4 regions of the Sphingobium sp. VMM genome follow, and region 3 is predicted to be linked to each of the others. Evidence: riboswitches for the same ligand, from Rfam matches in the RefSeq annotation. Region 3 holds a riboswitch; each other region holds the start of a gene.
The links. A riboswitch is a leader RNA that binds a small molecule or an ion and turns the genes downstream of it on or off. The one in region 3 is predicted to bind cobalamin.

Region 1 (4,987 bases), on a different contig from region 3:
ATGAAATGGCCCTTCACGCCTTCGGGCCATTCGCGAAAGGCGACGCGGCCATGCTCGCTGGCGGCATAGGCAATGGCGTAATCGAGGATCGCGCGCGCCGCATCGGCATCCGGGGCAAAGCGCCCCATGACGTAGCCGACCTTGCCCGGCGCGCGCAGATGGACGGTGCAATGATCCTGGCAGGCGAACAGGCATGGCATGTCCTGCACCGCGACGGTGGCATAGCGCGGGTCGGAGGCCTGCACCGTGCGCAGCGCCTCCGTCAGCCGTGCCCCGCCGCGCACGCCCTCCCCATCCTCCCGCGCCTCGGCCGAATGGCGGCAGGTGCTGCAGGCGACGATGGCAGGGCCGGGCGCGACGGGGCGGAGCATCAGAAGCGGCCCCGGAAGCCGGCATAGATGCTGCGGCCGAGCGTGCCATAGCGATAGGCCGTCATATAATTCTCGTCGAAGAGATTTTCGACGCGGGCGAACAGGCGCAACGCCGGGGTGAGCGCATATTCGGCGCGCAGGTCAACCAGCGTATAATCGTCCAGCCGCGTCGTGTTGGCCGCATTGTCATAGCTGTGGCCGGACCAGCGCACCGCCGCGCCGGTGGTGAGGCCGAAGGGCCAGGCATAGCTGATCGAACCATTGGCGCTGTTGCGCGGCCGGCGCGGCAGCCAATTGCCTTCGTTCGCGGTCCCTTCCGAACGATCCTCCGCGACAGTCCAGCTATAATTGCCGTCGATGGTCAGCCCCTTGACTGGCTCGACCGCCGCCTGCGCCTCTATGCCATGCGCCTTGGCGCGCGCGACATTGAGATAATAGCCATAGCGGCGGGTGGTGGTGCCGGGCGTGAAGCAGAGCGGATCGGTCGAACTGGAGGAACAGCTGTTATAGATGATCTGGTCGGTCGTGGTCCGGTCGAACCAGGTCGCGCCCAGCCGCAGTTTCTCGCCAAAGAAACGCTGCTCCGCGCCCGCTTCCCAGCCATTGGCGCGTTCGGGGTCGAGCGCCTGGTTCCCATATTCGGAAAAGAGCTGATAGAGGGTCGGCGCCTTGACCCCCTCGCCATAGCTGGCGCGCAGCACCGTCCCGGTCGGCAGCGCCCAGACGCCGCCGGCGGAAAAGAGGGTGCGGCCGCCATAGCGATCATGATCGTCATAGCGCAGCCCGCCGGTCAGGGTCAGGCCCGTAATCGGCTGGGCATTGAGCTGGCCATAGACGCTGGTGATCTCCGCCTTGCCGCGAGCCGGATCGGAAATCGGCACCGAAAGCGACGCCGAAGGCGACACGCTGCGGAAGCGGCTATTCTCATTCTCCACCCCGAACAGCGCGGTCCAGCCGTCGGCGATCGCGAAGCTACCCTGATATTCCAGCCGCTGGTTGCGCCCCGCCGCGTCGAACGTCTGCTTGCGCGGGTTGCGCGGGTCGTAATTGTCGCGATCGGTGTCGGTATAGCCATAGCCGAAACGGTTGCGGAAGCGGCCGTCGAGCAGTGCGACGTTAAGGCCGGCATAGCCGACAAATTCGCAATTGGTGCCATAGGCGGGGCTGTCCGCGCTGGTGGCGTCGAAATCGACCTTACCATCGGAATAATAGCCGCGCAGATCGGCGCTGATCCCGTCCGCCAGCGCAACCTCTACCCGGCCGGTGACGCTGCGGTTGGTATAGCCGTCCTTCTCCTTGCCGCCAAAGGCCGGGCTGATCGCGGAAATACCGTCGGTGGTGAAGCTCTGGCCGCCGATCCTCCAACTGACCGGGCCGGTCTTCCCACCCAATGCCGCGCGGGCGCTGACCGTGTCGCGCGACCCCGCCTCGATATCGAAGCTACCCTCCAGCGGCTGTTCGGGCATGGCGGTGACGACATTGACGACGCCACCGATTGCCTGACTGCCCCACAGGGTCGACTGGGGACCGCGCAGCACTTCTATGCGCGAGGCGTCGCCGACCAGCAGATTGGCGAAATTATAGCCGCCGCCGGTCGAGGACGGATCGTTGAGCTTCACCCCGTCGATGACCACTACGGTCTGGTCGGACTCGGCGCCACGGATACGCAGCGACGTCGCCGTGCCATAGCCGCCATTGCGCGAGATGCTGACACCCGGCGTGCGCAGCAGCAATTCGGTGACCCCCAGATCCTGCGCCCGGTCGATCGCTGCCTTGTCGAGCACGGTGACGGAGGCCGGCACCTGATCCACCGGCGTGGCGAGGCGGGTCGCCGTGACGAGGATCGAGGATGCCCCGGCATCGGCGGCGGCATCGGGCGATGGTGCCTGCTGCGCCTCTTCGGCGAAAGCGGTGGTGGAGAGAAGGAAAGAACAGAAAGTCAGATATTTGAACACATAAGCCCCCGGACGAGGGACCGCATCCCAGGGACGATATCGGTGCCCGGCCGGGCGCGACATGGTCCCCGCAATTTGCGGTCCACCTGTCGCCACGCGGGTTCACCCCCGTCCGCTCGGCACACCCTGTCCGCGCGAAGGACGACCGCGACCGGCAGGTCTCCTGGCTCACGGGTCATCGCTGATTCATGCCGCCTTCTCAGAACCTTGCGGTCCCAATGGCATGTGGCACAAAGGCTCGCCGCTCACAGTTGCAGGGGCAGCCGGGGTCTTGAACCCCATTCCCTTTTCATCCCCGTTGCCGGGGAACCTGTCGCAGTCCGGGCGATAGGCGAGCCCGACTGGAGCGTCAATCTTCCTTGCTTGGCGGAGCGCGCCGGCTAAGGGAGGTGGCCATGCGGATATTTGCCCCCATCGGCCCCGGCAAGGGGATGATCGCCCTGGTGATCGCCCTGATCGGCGGCGCCACATTATGGGCGGCCACCGCTCGCCAGCCTGCCAATGCCAGCAAACGTCCGCAACGGATCGTGTCGCTCAACCTGTGCGCCGACCAGCTGCTGGTGGCGCTGGCCGATCGCGACCAGATTGCCGGCCTGACCCATAATGCCGGCGATCGGCAGATGTCGGCAGTGGCTGCCGCGACCCGCGGCCTGCCCATCCTCGACGGATCGGCCGAGCAGATTTTGGCGACCAATCCCGATCTGGTGATCGGCATGCCGGCGCGGCGCAACCCGGCGATCGCGATCCTCAAGGCCCAGCATTATCCCGCCGTCGACCTCAAAAGCGCGGACAGCTATGCCGATATCGTCGCGTCGATCCGCACGGTGGCGCAGGCGATCGGCCATGCCGACCGGGGCGAAGCGATGATCGCGCGGATGGACCGGGAGCTTGCCGCCCTGCCCCGCGCACCGAAGCCCAAAGTCGCGGCCTATTATCAGCGGCGCGGCTACATGACCGGCACCGGCACGCTGGTCGACGACCTGATGACGCGGGCGGGGCTGCGCAACCTGGCCGCCGACCTTGGCAAGCCGGTGATCGCGCAGGTCAGCCTGGAGGAGATGGTCGCCGCCCGGCCCGACTATCTGATCGTCGAGAGCGCCACCGACCGCATCACCGACCAGGGCACCGAAATGCTGCATCATCCGGTGCTGCGCGACATAGCGCGCATCAGCCTGCCCCAGGCCTGGACCGTGTGCGGCGGACCGGCCTATGTGCAGGCGGCCCGCGCCCTCTCCCAGGCCGTCAGCGCCCGCTGAGGCTGGGCCGACTCAGTCCTCGATGAAGTTGGCGGCGACTTCGGCCGGCACCCGCATCAGCCGGCCGCTTTCCTTGTCGATCATCGCCCAGGTGGATTTGGCCGACACCTTCACCTTGCCGTCCGGCCCGGTGAACTCGATCAGCCGGTCGAACCGCGCGCCGCGCGGTCCTTCCGGAATCCAGGTGCGGCCCGACACGACATCGCCTTCGACCACATTGCCGCGATAATCGACCTCATGCCGGGTCACGACCCAGATATAGGCGTCGACATGGGCCGGGTCGGCATCGGTCATCCAATGTTCGACCGACAATTGCTCCATCCACTGCACCCACACCGCATTGTTCACATGGCCCAGCACATCGATATGCTGCGCCTGCGCGGTGAACTGCTTGGTGAAGCTCGACGCCATCAGCCTTCCACTCCCAGCTGCCACAGGATGAACGCAAATTCCTCGGCGGTCTCGTGCAGGCTCTCGAACCGGCCCGACTTGCCACCATGGCCCGCGCCCATATTGGTCTTGAGCAGCAGGATATTCTTGTCGGTCTTGGTCGCGCGCAGCTTCGCCACCCATTTGGCCGGCTCCCAATAGGTGACGCGCGGGTCGTTCAACCCGGCGGTCACCATCAGCGGCGGATAATCCTGGGCGCTGACATGGGTGTAGGGATCATAGGACTGTATGGTGCGGAATGCGGCCTCATCCTCGATCGGATTGCCCCATTCGGGCCATTCGCCCGGCGTCAATGGCAGCGTTTCGTCCAGCATGGTGTTGAGCACGTCGACGAACGGCACATGTGCCACCACCGCGCCCCACAGGTCGGGATCGGAGTTGATGACCGCGCCCATCAGCTCGCCGCCGGCCGATCCGCCCGAAATGCTGATCCTGCCCTTGGCCGAATAGCCAAGATCGATCAGCCCCTTCGCGACATCGACAAAGTCGGTGAAGGTATTGGTGCGCTTGTCGAGCTTGCCGTCCAGATACCATTGCTGGCCCATATCGTCGCCGCCGCGAATATGGGCGATGGCAAAGGCAAAGCCGCGATCGAGCAGCGACAGGCGGCTGGTCGAGAAGCCCGGCTCCATCGCCAGCCCATAGGCGCCATAGCCATAAAGGTGCAGCGGCGCGCTGCCGTCGCGGGGGAAGTCGGCGGGATAGACGATCGACACCGGAATCTGCGTCCCGTCGCGCGCCGGGATCATCAGCCGCTCGGTGGCGTAGCGGCTGGCGTCATAGCCCGAGGGAATTTCCTGGACCTTGAGTATCTCCAGCTCACCCGTTGCCAGATGATAATCATAGATGGTGTCGGGCGTGACCATCGATTCATAGCCGATGCGCAGCTTCGTCACCTCATATTCGGGATTGTCGTCGAGACTCGCCGAATAGCTGGCTTCCGGGAACGGAATGC
Region 2 (4,987 bases), on a different contig from region 3:
TTCGGTGGATGGGGCAACGGGGCTGATATCGGTCGCCAATGGCAGCTTGCTCGATTATGAAACGGCGACCTCCTACCAGGTGGTCGGCCGCGTGACCGACAGCCAGGGGGCCTATGTGGAATCGAATTTCACCATCGGCCTCAACAACATGCCAGAGCCGAAATATTTTATCGGCGACAATGGCGTGAATATCTTCACCGCTGCCACCAACGATCTGTGGACGATCAACGGGCTGGGCGGGGCCGATGTGCTGACCGGCAATGCCAGCAGCGACATCCTCTACGGCGGTTCGGGGAATGACACGCTCGACGGCGCTGGTGGCGCCGATATGCTCTATGGCGGCATCGGCAACGACATTTTCTATGTCGATAATCTGGGCGACCGGATCGTCGAATATTATGGCGAAGGCACCGACATTGCTTATGCCAGCGTCGATTTTACGATGGAAGACAATCTCGAAAAGCTGACGCAGACCGGCTCGGCCAGTATCGCGGTGGTCGGCAATGATTTCGCCAATACCCTGACCGGCAATGGCGGCAACAACCTGATGCGCGGCAGCCTGGGTGGCGATCTCATCGTTGGCATGGGCGGCGATGACGGCATCTATGGCGAAGAAGGCAACGACTTCCTGCAGGGCAATGACGGCAATGATCTGCTGGTCGGCGGCGCTGGCCTTGATGAGCTGACCGGCGGGGCAGGGTCGGACAGCTTCCTGTTCGATTCGCTGACCGTATCGGCCGATCGCGACACGGTGAAGGACTTTACGCCGGGCGAGGACATGCTCGTTTTCGCGCGCGGCATCTTCACCGCCTTTGCCTCGATGCCGAGCGGAAGCCTGCCGTCATCGGCCTTCTATGCCGGAACCGCGGCAACCGCACCGGACCAGTATCTCGTCTATAACAAATCGACCGGCGCGCTATATTACGACCCCGACGGCTCCGGCTCCCAGGCAATGGTCCAGGTCGCCTTCCTCAGCACAAAGCCGACGCTGACGTTCCAGAATTTCGGATTGGCGTAGCACTCGTCTGACAGGGAGGAGGAAATGCAGCGCCGCTTGTTGCGGCATTGCCGGCGCAGCACCAGGTCCGGAAAACGTGCGGGCGCACGGCGTCAATGCTGCATCGGTCGGCGGCAAGGTGAGCACATGCGGAGCCGGCCGGCTTATTGAAATCAGGCGTGTCTACGGTGAGAACGGTACCGTAGATCATGCAATCGCCACACGTCCGGTCAGGCAGGACGGGCCCCAGCAGAGTGGTTTCCAGATCTTTTTCCGTGTGCATCCCGCAGGGGCGGGGGCGGCCTTGCCGGGAATGCGAGAGGAGTCGACGGATCAGGCCGCTGTGCGATGCGCTCGTGATAGGTGGATGGGGCGATCTACAGGATGCTGCAGATTGGCTCGACCCCATAGGCATCGCGGTAATCGTCGATGAACGCGATCATCGCTTGAACGGGCGGTCGAGCTCCGCCTGGGCAAAATATGCCGATGCCTGGCGCAGGATCTCATTGGCCTGTCGCAGCTCGCGGACCTCGCGCTCCAGTGCCTTCATCTTGTCGGCTACCTCGGTCGGGACGCCCGCGCGCTTGCCGCTGTCGACCTCAGCCTTCTTCACCCACTCATGCAGCGTCTGCGGAACGCAGCCGATCTTCTCCGCAATCGAAACCACCGCTGCCCAGCGAGAGGGGTAATCACGTTCATGATCGATCACCATACGCACCGCGCGCTCGCGGACTTCCGGCGCAAACTTGTTCGTTGTCTTGCTCATACAGGCTCCACCTTCTCAGGAGTTGGAGCCTCCGGCAAACCCGGCGCGGTTCATTATAGGGGGATAGCCCGTTGCTACGCGAACGGCAGCTTCATGCGAGCTGGCCATTTGACCTTACCCTCCTGCGCGAGTTCCTCTGTCACAGTGGTGCAAATAGCTTGATGCTTGATGCGCCTAGGATGTGGCTGGAGAGCGAAAAATCCGGGTTGTCGATTGTGCCAACACGCTGTAGCAACAGGGTGTGCAGCCGTTGGCTGTACGCCAGCGTTTTCAAGGCCTTGTAGGGCGTGAGAATTTGACTGGGGCTCCTGCCGCCCCAGCCATAATTTCGGTATCCGACGCCGCGTCGCTTTCCTTGCTTCCGGTTTCCGTTTCGGCATCCTCCGTCGGTATGCCTTGGGCGTCGAGCCGGCAGCGGGACTGCCGATACACATTCCATGTCTTGGCGAAGCCCGATGTTTCGACTAGGGCATCATCGATGCGCCGGTTCATGCTGGTGCATTGCATAACTGACGCCGGTGTTCCGCAAGGAACTTAATCGGGAATGCGGTGCGGGGGCCTGGCCCCTTATTCCGTGGCTGTCCCTGCAACTGTAAGCGGATAGCGCGATGCACAAGCCCATGAGGGCAGCCACTGGACAGAGCGTCCGGGAAGGCGTGCATCCCGCAACGACCCGCGAGCCAGGAGACCTGCCGGCGTTTCGGTCGCTCTTGTCCTGACCCAGGGGTTGGTCATGGGACGGTCTCTCTTCCGTCTGGGCGGCGAAGCGTGTGGCTGGGGCTGCACGGCCGCGTGGTGTCGGGCGCCTGTCGCGCCTGCCTGCCGCCTCGCGCCGACCGGCGATGCCGGCAAGCCCCGCCTGGTTGCGTCCCGGCGCGCGGAGGATTTGCCTGTGAGCCAGACCGGCGCGGGCAGTGATAGGGCGACCGCGAACCATGCTGTGGCCCACGGGCCGGCCGTTCGGGGCTGGTGTCCCGATGCCTGGCGCCCGATGGCGGCGGGCGACGGGCTGATCGTGCGCGTGAAGCCGCGCCTTGGCCGTCTTTCGGCCGATGATCTGGCGGCGCTGGGCGAAGCGGCGATCGCCCATGGCAACGGCCTGATCGACATGACCCGGCGCGCGAACCTCCAGATCCGCGGCGTGCGCGACGAAAGCTGGCGCCCCTTGCTCGACCGGCTGCTCGACCTTGGCCTGGTGGACCGCGATGCCCGACGCGAGGGCGCGCGCATGATGATGGTCGCGCCGGACTGGCGCGAAGGCGACGACAGCCATCGCATCGCCAGTCAGTTGCTCGATCGCCTGGACGAACTACCGGACTTGCCGGGCAAGATGGGCTTCGTGATCGATGCCGGCGCCGCGCCGCTCCTGCCCAGCGAAGCGGGGGATTTTCGCATCGAACGGGCGCGCGATGGCGGCCTGATCTTGCGTGCGGAGGGGCGGGCACAAGGCGTGCCGGTGGACAGCGGCGGCGAAGTGGATGCGCTGCTCGCGCTCGCCCGATGGTTCGTGGAGAGCGACGGCGCGCGCGTGGGGCGCATGGCCCGGCATGATGCGCCCCTGCCGGATTGGGCAACGGGCACGGCAGAGGCGGCGTCGCCGCGTGCTCGGCTGATGCCCGGCGCATGGGATGGCGGCATGGCCTATGGTCTTCCCTTTGGCCGGATCGACGCGCGGCATCTTCTCGACGCGCCGGCCATGCGGCTGACCCCGTGGCGCATGCTGCTGGCCGAAGGACAGCTGCCCGGCCTGTCCGCCGACGCTGCCGACCCGTTGATCCATGTGGAGGCCTGCCCCGGCGCGCCTGCCTGCCCGCAGGCGAGCGTGGAGAGCCGCGACCTCGCCTGCCAACTGGCGCCCCATGTGACGGGCCGTCTTCATGTCTCCGGCTGCGCCAAGGGCTGTGCCTGTTCGATGCCGGCCGACATCGTGCTGACGGGGCGGGACGGGCGCTACGACCTTGCCTTCCATGCCCGCGCAGGGTCGGCGCCCGTCCGTCCTGACCTCACCGCCACCGACCTTCTTGCCCATTTCGGAGCCTGTTGATGCCCCATGATTATGAGAGGGACGGCGCGGCGATCTATCGCCAGTCCTTCGCCACCATCCGCGCCGAAGCCGACCTCGGGCGCTTTGCTGCCGAGGAGGAGCCGGTCGCCGTGCGCATGATCCATGCTGCGGGCATGGTGGACCTTGCGGCCCATATCCGCTTTTCACCGGGCTTTGCAGCGGTAGCGCGGCAGGCCCTGGCCGCAGGGGCGCCGGTGCTGTGCGATGCGCGCATGGTGTCGGAAGGGGTCACGCGCGCGCGCCTGCCCGCCGACAATGCCGTGCTCTGCACCTTGCACGAGATCGCCGTGCCGGACATGGCGCGGGCGATGGGCAATACCCGGTCCGCCGCCGCGCTGGAACTGTGGCGGCCGCATCTTGACGGGGCACTGGTTGCCATCGGCAATGCGCCCACGGCGCTGTTCCACCTGCTCGACATGCTGGAAGATCCGGCCTGTCCGCGCCCGGCGGCGATCATCGGTTGTCCGGTCGGCTTCGTCGGCGCGGCGGAATCCAAGGCCGCTTTATGGGCGGCGCAGCCGGTCCCCTGCTGCGTCGTCGACGGGCGGTTGGGTGGCAGCGCGATCACGGTCGCGGCGATCAATGCGCTGGCGAGCCGCGCGGAATGAGCGGCACCGTCTATGGCGTGGGCCTTGGCCCCGGCGCGCAGGACTTGCTGAGCGTGCGCGCCGACCGGCTGGTGCGGGGGGGACGGCATGTCGCCTATTTCCGCAAGGCCGGCCGACCGGGCCAGGCGCGCCGCATCGCGCAGGGCATGCTGCGGGACGATGCGATCGAACTGGCGATGGAATATCCGGTGACGACCGAAATTCCGGTCACCGACTCGCGCTACAATGACTGTCTTGCCGCCTTCTATGCCGACTGCACCGACCGGCTGCTGGCGATTGCGGAGGCGGGCGAGGATGTGGTCGTCTTGTGCGAGGGCGACCCCTTTTTCTACGGCTCCTTCATGCATCTGCACAGTCGGTTGTCGGGGCTGGTCCCGGTCGAGGTGGTCCCCGGAATCATGGGCATGTCGGGCGCCTGGAATGCGACCGGCCTGCCGATCACCTGGGGTGACGATGTGCTGACCGTCGCGATGGCGACCCTGCCGGAAGAGGAGCTGGTCCGCCGCATCCGCGATACCGACGCGCTGGTAGTGATGAAGATCGGCCGACAC
Region 3 (4,987 bases):
CCAGCGTCGCGACGGCAATGCCGGCCAGGATCAGCGTCAACGGGCTTTCCGATGGTCCCGCCAGCAGGAACAGCGCGCCGATCGCCGCCAGTGCGGTAACGATCGCCAGCAGCGGCAACGCCATCGGGTGCAGTTCGGACAGGCCGAAATAGAGCGCGATCACCGCGCCCAGCGCCGCTGCATTGGATACGCCCAGCACGGCAGGTTCGGCCAGCGGATTGCGCAGATAGCCCTGCAATGCCGCACCCGACAGGCCCAGCATGGCGCCGACCAGCAGGCCGATCGCCATGCGCGGCAGGCGCAGGTCGATGACGATCGCGCGCGCCACCATATCGCCACCGCCCGCCAGCACCGCCAGGATGCGGGCCGGCGCGATCGTCACCGATCCCAGCGCGACCGACGCGATGGCCGCGACCAGCAGCAGGCCGATCAGCCCCGGCAGCAACAAAGGATGCCGCCGCCCGCTCATGCGCGCCGCCCCTTAGAAGCGGACACGCACGCCGCCATAGGCCGACCGGCCATAGGTGCCATAGCCATAGGCGGTGGCGTAATCCGCATCGAACAGATTGTCGATCCGGCCATAGACTTCCAGATGGTCGCCCACGGGGAAGGACGCGCGCAGCCCGGCCAGCCCATAGCCGTCGAGCCGGCGGGTGTTCGCCGTGTCGTCATAGCTGTCGCCGACCATGGTCAGGGTCGCGCCGGTCGACAGGCCGAAGGACCAGAGATAGTCGGCCGACACGCTCACCGCATTGGCGGCGCGGCGCGGCAGGCGATTGCCGTCGGTGGCCCCGCCCGACCGGTCGCGCGCATCGACATAGCTGTAAGATGCCGCCACCGTCAGCGCCTCGACCGGCTTCAGCGTCAGCGTCGCTTCCACGCCCTTGGCGCGGGTCCGGTCCAGATTGCCATAGGTGTAGGTCGCATAATCATAATTGATCTGGTTGCGGGTATCGCGCCGGAAGGCGGTCAGCGACAGCACCGCCTTGTCCCCGTCCAGGCTCTGGTCGAAGCCGATATCATAGCTTTTCGACCGTTCCGGCCGCAGCGCGCTGTTGCCGCTATAGGTGTCGTAGAGCTGATAGAGCGACGGCGCCTTGAACCCCTCGCCATAGGAGAGGCGGATATTGGTGGCGCCGGCGTTCGGCGTGTAATTGGCGTTGGCACCAAAGGTGGTCGCGCCGCCGAACTGGCTATGATCGTCATGGCGCAGCCCGCCGGTGACGGCCAGGCCGGCAAGCGGCTTCACCACCGCCAGCGCATAGACGCTGTCGATGTTCGCCTTCGCGCTCGCTATGTCGCCAAAGCCGAAATACTCATAGTCCGGCCGCTCATGCTCATAGCCGAAGATCAGCTTGGCCTGATCCACCGGGGCATAGACGCCCTCATATTCGAACCGCAGATTGGTGCCCGAATAGCCATAGTCCGGGTCAGTGCCGCGCACGAAATAATAGTCGCGATCGTTGCGCAGCCAGGTGACGGCAGCGCGGTTGGTCAGCTTGCCGTCGAGCAGCGCCAGGTTGATTCCGGCATAGCCGACATATTGGTCCAGCTTGCTGACGTCGCTGCTGTCCGCCGGCGCGCCGAAGAAGCTGTCATAGTCGAGATCCGCATGGATATAGTAACCGCGCAGGTCGAGGCTCAGGCTGTCGGAAAAGGCGATCTTCAGCTTGGCGTTGGTGGCGATATTCTCATAGCCGTCCTTCTCCACGCCGCCGAACGACCGGCCAACCGAGGAAATGCCGTCGGTGTTGAAATAGGCAACGCCGACGCCGCCCGACACCGCGCCGCGCGTGCCCGACACATCGGCCTTGGCATTCAGCGTGTCGCTATAGCCATAATCGGCCGAGGCATTGACCTCGAAACCCTCGCTCGGCGCGCCGGTCATCACATTGACCACGCCGCCGATCGCCTGGCTGCCATAGACCACCGAGTTGGAGCCGCGCAGCACTTCGATCCGGCGAATATTGCCGGTCAGCAGATGGCCGAAATCATAGCCGTCGCCGATGCCGCTCGGGTCGTTGACCTTGACCCCGTCGATCAGCACCAGCGTCTGGGTCGTCTCCGCCCCGCGCAGCGACACGCCGGTCACGCCGCCGGTGGAGCCGTTGCGGCTGAAGCGGACGCCCGGCGTGGTGGCGAGCAGGTCGACGACATCGACCGCCTGGCGCGTCCTGATCGTGTCGGCATCGATCACCGTGATCGCCTGGCCGACCTCGTCGCGCGGCTGCGCAATGCCCGAAGCGGTGACGACGATATCGTCATCCTGGGCCAATGCCGGCGTAGCGGCCAGCAATGCGATCAGCGAAATCCCCAACATCTTCATTTTATCGTCCCCCGGCGTCCGTCGATTTGGAACCGGGGCGTCCGCACAAGCGGTCGCTGCGTGAGGATCGGGAAGACGCCAGCGCCCCGCCCCACGCACCGATGCGGCCCCGGCCGCCATGGGCGTCGCTCGACGGAAACACCGCGCCATGGCCATCCCCTGGGCCAGGGCAAGAGCGACCAGACGCCGGCAGGTCTCCTGGCTCGCGGGTCAGGGCAGCGATGCGCCAGCCTTCCCGGACTTGGCGGTCCAGTGGCCGGTTCCGGCCCTCCCCTTTTGAAGAGCCTGGGAACCCTGCGCATCGCGCTCACCGCTTACAGTTGCAGGGACAGCCGCGGATTTGGAAGGGCTGCGCCCCCCGCACCGCATTCCCGTTTTCAGCCCTTGCGGGCACCGGCGCGATCATGCGCGTCCGGGGCTTTTGACCGCCCCGGCGCGCGGCCCCCATAAGCCAAAGCACAAGCCCTGCCAAGCGGGCCAGGATCGCCCCGGCGGATCGTTGCGCGGCGCCGGCGGGCGGCTATGCAGGGGCCTCTTACCGAAGGAGCCGACATGTCCGATTCGCTTGCCATCACTGCCGCCGACGTCGCCGATGCCGCGCGGCTGATCGCGCCGGCGGCGGTCCGCACCCCGCTGATCGAGAATGCCGCGCTGAACGATCTCTGCGGCCGGCGTGTGCTGGTGAAGTTCGAGGGGGCCCAGCATAGCGGATCGTTCAAGTTCCGCGGCGCCTATAACCGCCTCGCCCGACTGAACGCTGCGGAACGCGCGGCGGGCGTCGTCGCCTGGTCCTCGGGCAATCATGCCCAGGGCGTCGCCTTTGCCGCGCGCCTGCTCAGCATTCCCGCCACGATCGTGATGCCGGCCGATGCGCCGGCGATCAAGACCGCCAACACCCGCGCGCTGGGCGCCGAGGTCGTCCCCTATGACCGCTTCACCCAGAGCCGCGAGGAAATCGCCACCGCCCTTGCCACCGAACGCGGCGCGACGCTGGTTCCCTCCTTCGACGATCCCTTCATCATCGCCGGCCAGGGCACGATCGGCCTGGAGATATTGGAGCAAGCGCAGGCCGCCGGCGCCGACCTCACGCAGATTCTCGTCTGTTGCGGTGGTGGCGGCCTGGTCGCGGGCACGGCCACGGCGGTCAAGGCCGCCCGCCCGGACATCAGCGTCTATGCGGTCGAACCCGCCGGTTTCGATGATACCGCCCGCTCGCTCGCCAGCGGCACGCGCGAAAGCGTCTCGCCCGACGCGCGCAGCATCTGCGACGCGCTGCTGGCGCCCAGCCCCGGCGCGCTGACCTTCCCGATCAACCACGCCCTGCTCGCAGGCGGTCTGGTCGTCAGCGACGATCAGGTGCGCGACGCGATGCGCTTCGCCTTCACCACGCTCAAGCTGGTGGTCGAACCGGGCGGCGCGGTCGCGCTCGCCGCCATGCTTGCCGGCCTCGCCCCAGCGACCGACGGCGCCACCGCCCTCGTCATCTCCGGCGCCAATGTCGATCCGCAGGATTATGCCGCAATCATTGGCGGGGGCGCTTGACCGCTAGTCTTTCCAATCGGTCACCCTTAGTCTGGTCTGGGGATGCCGCGAGGGTCGGCTTTAGGGGAAATGATGGGAATCGTATCGGTACTGATCCATGCCGTCGCGCTTGTGAACGCGACACCAGCCAATTATCCGGGGGATTGGGTCACTTCGCTGGACTATCCTACTGACGACAAGCGACCACAGGGTGAGGGCACTACATTTTTCGCATTGCTGATCGCGCCCAATGGTCAAGCGATACGATGCGACATCACCCAATCTAGCGGCTCCACTGCCCTGGATCGGAAAACCTGCGCATTGATACTGGCAAGAGCGAAGTTCACGCATGCCACGGACGAAACGGGTAGCGCCATCCACAGCCAATGGCACAGCCGTGTCAGGTGGTGGCGCTCCAATGGCCAGGGCAAGGCGGGCTCCGAACGCTCTGCCGCACCACCCGTTGATCTGGGATTACAGGTCAGCAATCTGCCCGATGGCGCGCGCGAAACAACTGCCAGTATCGTCGTGAAGGTCGACACATCCGGGCATGTCTCCCATTGCCAGGGCGTCAAACCAGATGAGGCAAAACTGGTCGATGTAGCCTGCACCCAGGCCAGCGCCTTAACTCTGGAAGCTGGCAAGGATAATGAAGGCCAAGCCATCCCCTTTGTACGCGCCATGCTCGTCGGCTTTCGCGTTTCCCCGCAATAGCGGCGCCCGCACAGCCAAGACTCGCCTTTTCCGCCCCGCCACACTAAATGCGGCGCCATGATGAGCCGCTTTTCCAAGATGCATGGTCTGGGCAATGATTTCGTCGTGATCGACGCGCGCCAAGCGCCGGTCGCGATGACGGAGGCGCGCGCCCGCGCCATTGCCGATCGCCATGCCGGCGTGGGCTGCGACCAGTTGATCGTCATCGGCGATGCCGACCCCGGTGATCAGGCCGACGTGTCGATGCTGATCTTCAATTCCGACGGTTCGGAAGTGGAAGCCTGCGGCAACGCCACGCGCTGCGTGCCGCTGTTCGTCGGCAAGGATGTGCTGATCCGCACCAGGGCCGGGCTGCTCGATGCCAAGGGCGTGGACGGCGGCGCCAGCGTCGACATGGGCGCGCCCCGCTTCGACTGGGACGCGATC
Region 4 (4,987 bases), on a different contig from region 3:
CGTCCACTGGTCCATCTCCGTCTGGGCGACCTGCCCGACCGGGCCGGCAATGGCGCTGTTGCGTCCGAATTCGCGCGCGATCCTGTGGATATTTTGCGGATCGACCTGCTCGACCGCTTTCCCCGACGCCCAGTCATGGGTGCCAGCGGATACTCGCATCTGGGGAATGGTGCGCGTCGGATCGAGCGCGGGCGTCACCCGCAATACGGGCCACCCCGCCATCATCTCGATCCGGGCGGCGGACAGCATCATGGCGTCGGGCAACATCCCCGCCCTTTCAGCCGACAGCTTGAGGGGCGTAAGCCCCCCAAGCTGCGCGGCCGGTGTCAGGCGCGGATAGTCGACATAGAGCATCACGAAGCCGGACAGGCACCACAGCGTCATGACGGCGCCGATGAGGATGCCCAGCCAGCGATGCAGCAGCAGGACCGGCCGCATCATGGTCAGAAGCTCAGGCCATAGCTGACCCGCAGCGTGCGCGGCACGCCCCGGTAGAAGTAGAGGAAGCGGCTGTTGCTGCCGTCCAATACTCCTGCATCGCTGACCGCCGAGCGATAGCCGGTGGAGGCGTAATCGCGGTGGAACAGATTTTCGACATTGATGCCGAACCGGTTGCGCCGCGCCTGATCCAGCCACAGATGCGCGCCCGCATCGACCACGGCATAATTGCCATAGTTCATCCGGCCAAAGCCCGATGCGGTCGACCAGACATCGCCCACCCAATTGGCCGACAGATTGGCGCCGAAGTGGCCGGTCTGCGGCGCATAGACGATCGCGGCGCGGCCATATTGTTCCGGATTGCGATCGCGCTGCACCGAACTGCCCTGATTGCGGACGCGCGACCAGGTGTAGCTGGCCGACAGGCCCCAGCCACCGGTCAAATTCGCGTTCAGCTCCAGTTCGGCGCCCCTGGCCCGCACCTTGTCGCTGACGTTGATATAGGTGCCTTCCGGAAAGGCCGGATCATCATAGGTGGTGTCGATCAGGTCGGTGATGCGCCGGTTGAACCAGGTCGCTTTCCACCGGATCGCCCCGCCCGCCAGCGCGCCACCCAGCGCGGCGTTGAGGTTCAGGCTTTCCTCGGGCTTCAAATTCGGGTTGCCGACCTCGCAACAGGGATCATTGCCATAGAGCTGCGAGGCGTCGGGCAGCACGAAGGAGGTGCCGCCATTGGCCTCCACGAACAGCGCCTCGCTCACATCATAACGGCCCGAGACGTTCCAGATCGTCTTTTCCGATCCCTTCGCCTTGTTGTAGCGCAGGCCCGCGGCGATCCGTCCCTTGCTCGACAATTCGTCATTGGTGCGCAGCTGGAAGACGCCGGCATGGACCTGTTCATCGGTCGGCGCGATCAGCAGGACGTCGTCGCGGCCGTTGAAGCTCTGGAAATCATAGCCGATCAGCGTGTCGATGCCGCGCAGCATGTTGAGCTGCACCACCGCGCTGCCGCCATAATCCTGATAGCCCCAGAAGGTGCCGGCCGGGTAGATGACCTGCGGCGGCCCCGCCGGAATGGGGTTGCGGATCTGGACATAGGCGGTCTTCCAGTCGTGGAAATAGCCCTTGAGGAAGAATTGCACCCCATCCTCGCCGGTATAATCGAGGCGCAGGCTGGCCACTTCCTCATTGCGGTCGTTGCGGCTCTCCTTCGTCCGGGTCGCGCTGATATTGTCGAGATCGGCCTTGGTGTGCTGGTAGAGCGCGTTGAGGCGCAGGTCCGGCGCGATATCATATTGATATTTGATGCCCGCCGACCAGAGATCATAGCCGCGCGCGCGATCGGTGGCGCTGGGCTGCATCACGTCATAGGGACGATAGCCGTCCGACTGGCTGCGATTGGCCCAGACCACGAAGCGATGCTGGCCGATCGCGCCGCGAACATAGCCATCCAGGCTAGTGCCGGCAAAGCTGTCGAGGCTGGCATTGACTTGGCCGCCCAGATCATCGCTGAAGTCGCGGGTGACGACATTGATGACACCGGCCGCCGCCTGGGTGCCGTAGAACAGGCTTTCGCCGCCTTTCAGCACCTCGATCCGCTCGATCATGCTGGCGGCCATGGTGTCGTTGGGCGAGGTGCCGCCATAGAGGCGGTTGTTGAGGCGGATGCCGTCCATCGTCCACAGCACATCCTTGGTGCGCGATCCCTGCAACGCAATGTCGACATAGCTGAACGGCCCGGACTGCGACCGGATGAACAGGCCCGGCACCCCTTCGAGCGCGCGGGCGGTATCGATCGCGGCGGCATCGCGGATCTGCGTGTCGGTGACGATCTCGATCGCATGGCCATAGCGCGACAGCTGCTGCGGCAGCGTCTCTTCCAGGCTGGTGCCGGTGACGACGATGCTGTCGCCTTCTCCTTCGTCGGCCAGAGCCGGCGATGCAAAGGCGAGCGAAAGGGCCAAGGCGGCCCGCGAAACGATAATGGACTTCATATATTCCCCCATCCGGCGCCGCGTTCGACGGGCGGGGGCAACCTTCACGAGCGGCACGCGCGCGAACGTCCGACACACGCGCCGGCCGGGCGCCCATGGGCAACCGACGCGCGTTTGTCGCAGCGGCCCCAGCCGCTCGTTCGTCGCTCAGACGGAAGTTACCGTGCCGCGGCCATCCCCTGGACCAAGGCAAGAGCGACCAGACGCCGGCAGGTCTCCTGGCTCACGGGTCATCGCTTGATGCACGGCCTTCCCAGGCCTCGCAGGATTTAGCGTCCGGCCCAGTGGCTGGCGGATCGGTCATTCTGCCGTCCGCACATGTACATCGCGCTCACCGCTTACAGTTGCAGGGACAGCTGCGGATTTGGACAGTCACCCGTCCGCACCGCATTCCCTATTAAGCCCCTTTCGGGACACCGGCGCGATCATGATCCCATGCCGTGCGGCGCAGGATCGGCGGGATCGATAATCGAATATCAGGCGGGCTGCAAGCGCCTCTCAGAACCAGGCGCGCAGGCCGATCACTAGGCTGGTGGCCGACGGCCTATCGCCGGCAGCACGGGCATGGTCGGCCGTGTCGCCCAGCTTGCGTTCCCAATTGACGCCGACATAGGGCGCGAATTCGCGGGCAATCTCGTAGCGCAGCCGCAGCCCCAGCTCGATATCGGACGGGCCGGCGCCGATCCCCAGTTCGGGCACGGCCTGCGCCGCCAGATTGAACTCGGCGGCGGGCTGCAGGATCAGCCGCTGGGTGATGCGCTGGTCATAGCTCGCCTCCAGCCGCAGATGGGCGTCGCCCCTGGTCGACAGGAAGGCTTCGGCCCCGACCTCGAACCAGTAAGGCGCCAGGCCGTCGATGCCGATCACCGCATAGCTGCGGTCCGGCCCTTCGCCGAAATCCTGCCGCACGCCCGCCTGCAGGTTGAACCAGGGGTCGATCGCCCGGCTGTAGAGCGCCTGCACCTCGGCCCGTTCGAGCGATCCGCCGACCGTCCCCTCACCCTCGCTCTTGACCGCGAAGCGGTTGATGTCGCCGCCGATCCAGCCTTCGCCTTCCCAGGCATAGCCATCCGCGCCCTTGCCGGCGCGATATTCCAGCCGATCGAGCATCCATTGCGAATAGGTCATGCCGCCCCCTTCCGCGATCATCGCCGCGCGGGCGCTGGCCATGGCGGCGGGGTCATAGAGCGCGTCGGCGGCATGGTCGGTCGGCACCGGCGGGGCCGTGCCTTGCGGGATGGCGGCGTCGGTGGTGGGCATGCTGTGGCCCATCGCTCCATGGTCCATCTGGCTATGATCCATCGTCTGGGCCTGCACCGGCGCAGCGGCGGCGAGCAGCAGGAGCGCGATCAGCTTCATGCCGCGTCCTCCTCGTGGCGGACCGTCACGACCCGCATCATCCCGGCATGCATGTGCATCAGCATATGGCAGTGGAACGCCCAGTCGCCCAGCGCATCGGCGGTAAGGTCGAAACTCACCTTGCCGCCGGGTAGCACATTCACCGTATGCTTGCGCGGATTATGCGCAGCCTCGCCGGTCACCAGTTCGAAGAAATGGCCGTGCAGATGGATGGGATGGGGCATCATCGTGTCGTTGATCAGGGTCACGCGCACCCGTTCCATATGGCGGAAGGCGATCGGCTCCGCCCCTTCGGACAGCTTCACCCCATCGAACGACCACATATAGCGTTCCATGTTCGCGGTCAGGTGGATGTCGAGCGATCGGGTCGGCGTGCGCAGGTCGCTGTTCGGCGTCAGCGACCGCAGATCGGCATAGGTCAGCACGCGATGATCGACATCCTCCAGCCCCGTCGGCCGGTCGGCGGTGCGATCGGCCGGCATCGGCGACAGGGTGGCGACGCCCGGCCCCATTTTCACGCCGGGCGCGACCGACTTGTCGCGCATCTTCATGCTGTGGCCGGACATGCTTTCATTGGCCGGCTGGCTGAGGTCGATCACGCCGCCATGGCCCATATCCATGCCGCCCATGTCCATGCCCATATCCTTCATGCCCAGCAGCGGCCGGGCGCGCCGGGCCGGCACGGGCGCGACCATGCCGACCTGCGGCGCCAAGGTGGCGCGGACCAGGCCCGACCGGTCGATCGCCTCGGCAATCAGGGCATAGGGTTTCGCTTCGCCGGGCTGGACGATCACGTCATAGGTTTCGGCAATGCCGATCTGGAACTCGTCGGTCTCGACCGGCTGCACATCCTGCCCGTCGCATTGGATCACGGTCATCGGCAGGCCGGGCAGGCGAACATTGAAATTGGTCATCGCCGACGCGTTGATAATGCGCAGCCGCACCCGCTCGCCCGGCGCGAACAGGCCGGTCCAGTTTTCGGCCGTGCCCATGCCGTTCACCAGATAGCTGTAGGTCGCGCCGGTGACGTCGGAAATATCGGTCGGGTCCATGCGCATCGCGCCCCAGTCGATCCGGTCCTTGAGGGCCTGATCCTTCCCCGCCAGCAACCCGGCCAGCGTCTGGCGCTGCATGTTGTAATAGCCGCCCATCTGCTTGAGCCGTTGCAGCAACCTGTGCGGATGGACCGGGCTCCA

Region 1: another riboswitch for cobalamin. It lies ahead of ACUCV3_RS17620 (TonB-dependent receptor plug domain-containing protein); the one in region 3 lies ahead of ACUCV3_RS18465 (TonB-dependent receptor plug domain-containing protein).
Region 2: another riboswitch for cobalamin. It lies ahead of ACUCV3_RS21175 (cobalamin biosynthesis protein CobG); the one in region 3 lies ahead of ACUCV3_RS18465 (TonB-dependent receptor plug domain-containing protein).
Region 4: another riboswitch for cobalamin. It lies ahead of ACUCV3_RS04130 (TonB-dependent receptor plug domain-containing protein); the one in region 3 lies ahead of ACUCV3_RS18465 (TonB-dependent receptor plug domain-containing protein).

What each region holds. Positions count from the first base shown of each region.
Region 1 is NZ_JBXGSI010000014.1:16,773-21,759, reverse strand. Features, by position in the region: gene ACUCV3_RS17625 (DUF1636 domain-containing protein) at 1-371, opposite strand, end outside; gene ACUCV3_RS17620 (TonB-dependent receptor plug domain-containing protein) at 371-2,326, opposite strand; cobalamin riboswitch at 2,463-2,655, opposite strand; gene ACUCV3_RS17615 (ABC transporter substrate-binding protein) at 2,722-3,582, shown strand; gene ACUCV3_RS17610 (acyl-CoA thioesterase) at 3,595-3,993, opposite strand; gene ACUCV3_RS17605 (S9 family peptidase) at 3,993-4,987, opposite strand, start outside.
Region 2 is NZ_JBXGSI010000019.1:63,659-68,645, reverse strand. Features, by position in the region: gene ACUCV3_RS21185 (beta strand repeat-containing protein) at 1-1,018, shown strand, start outside; AL1L pseudoknot at 1,366-1,482, opposite strand; partial or broken gene ACUCV3_RS21180 (transposase) at 1,378-1,763, opposite strand; cobalamin riboswitch at 2,263-2,474, shown strand; gene ACUCV3_RS21175 (cobalamin biosynthesis protein CobG) at 2,755-3,807, shown strand; gene ACUCV3_RS21170 (precorrin-8X methylmutase) at 3,807-4,436, shown strand; gene cobI (precorrin-2 C(20)-methyltransferase) at 4,433-4,987, shown strand, end outside.
Region 3 is NZ_JBXGSI010000015.1:44,809-49,795, forward strand. Features, by position in the region: gene ACUCV3_RS18460 (FecCD family ABC transporter permease) at 1-469, opposite strand, end outside; gene ACUCV3_RS18465 (TonB-dependent receptor plug domain-containing protein) at 482-2,326, opposite strand; cobalamin riboswitch at 2,498-2,739, opposite strand; gene ACUCV3_RS18470 (threonine ammonia-lyase) at 2,879-3,868, shown strand; gene ACUCV3_RS18475 (energy transducer TonB) at 3,938-4,561, shown strand; gene dapF (diaminopimelate epimerase) at 4,619-4,987, shown strand, end outside.
Region 4 is NZ_JBXGSI010000002.1:360,411-365,397, forward strand. Features, by position in the region: gene ACUCV3_RS04125 (peptidase) at 1-441, opposite strand, end outside; gene ACUCV3_RS04130 (TonB-dependent receptor plug domain-containing protein) at 444-2,432, opposite strand; cobalamin riboswitch at 2,624-2,868, opposite strand; gene ACUCV3_RS04135 (copper resistance protein B) at 2,931-3,791, opposite strand; gene ACUCV3_RS04140 (copper resistance system multicopper oxidase) at 3,788-4,987, opposite strand, start outside.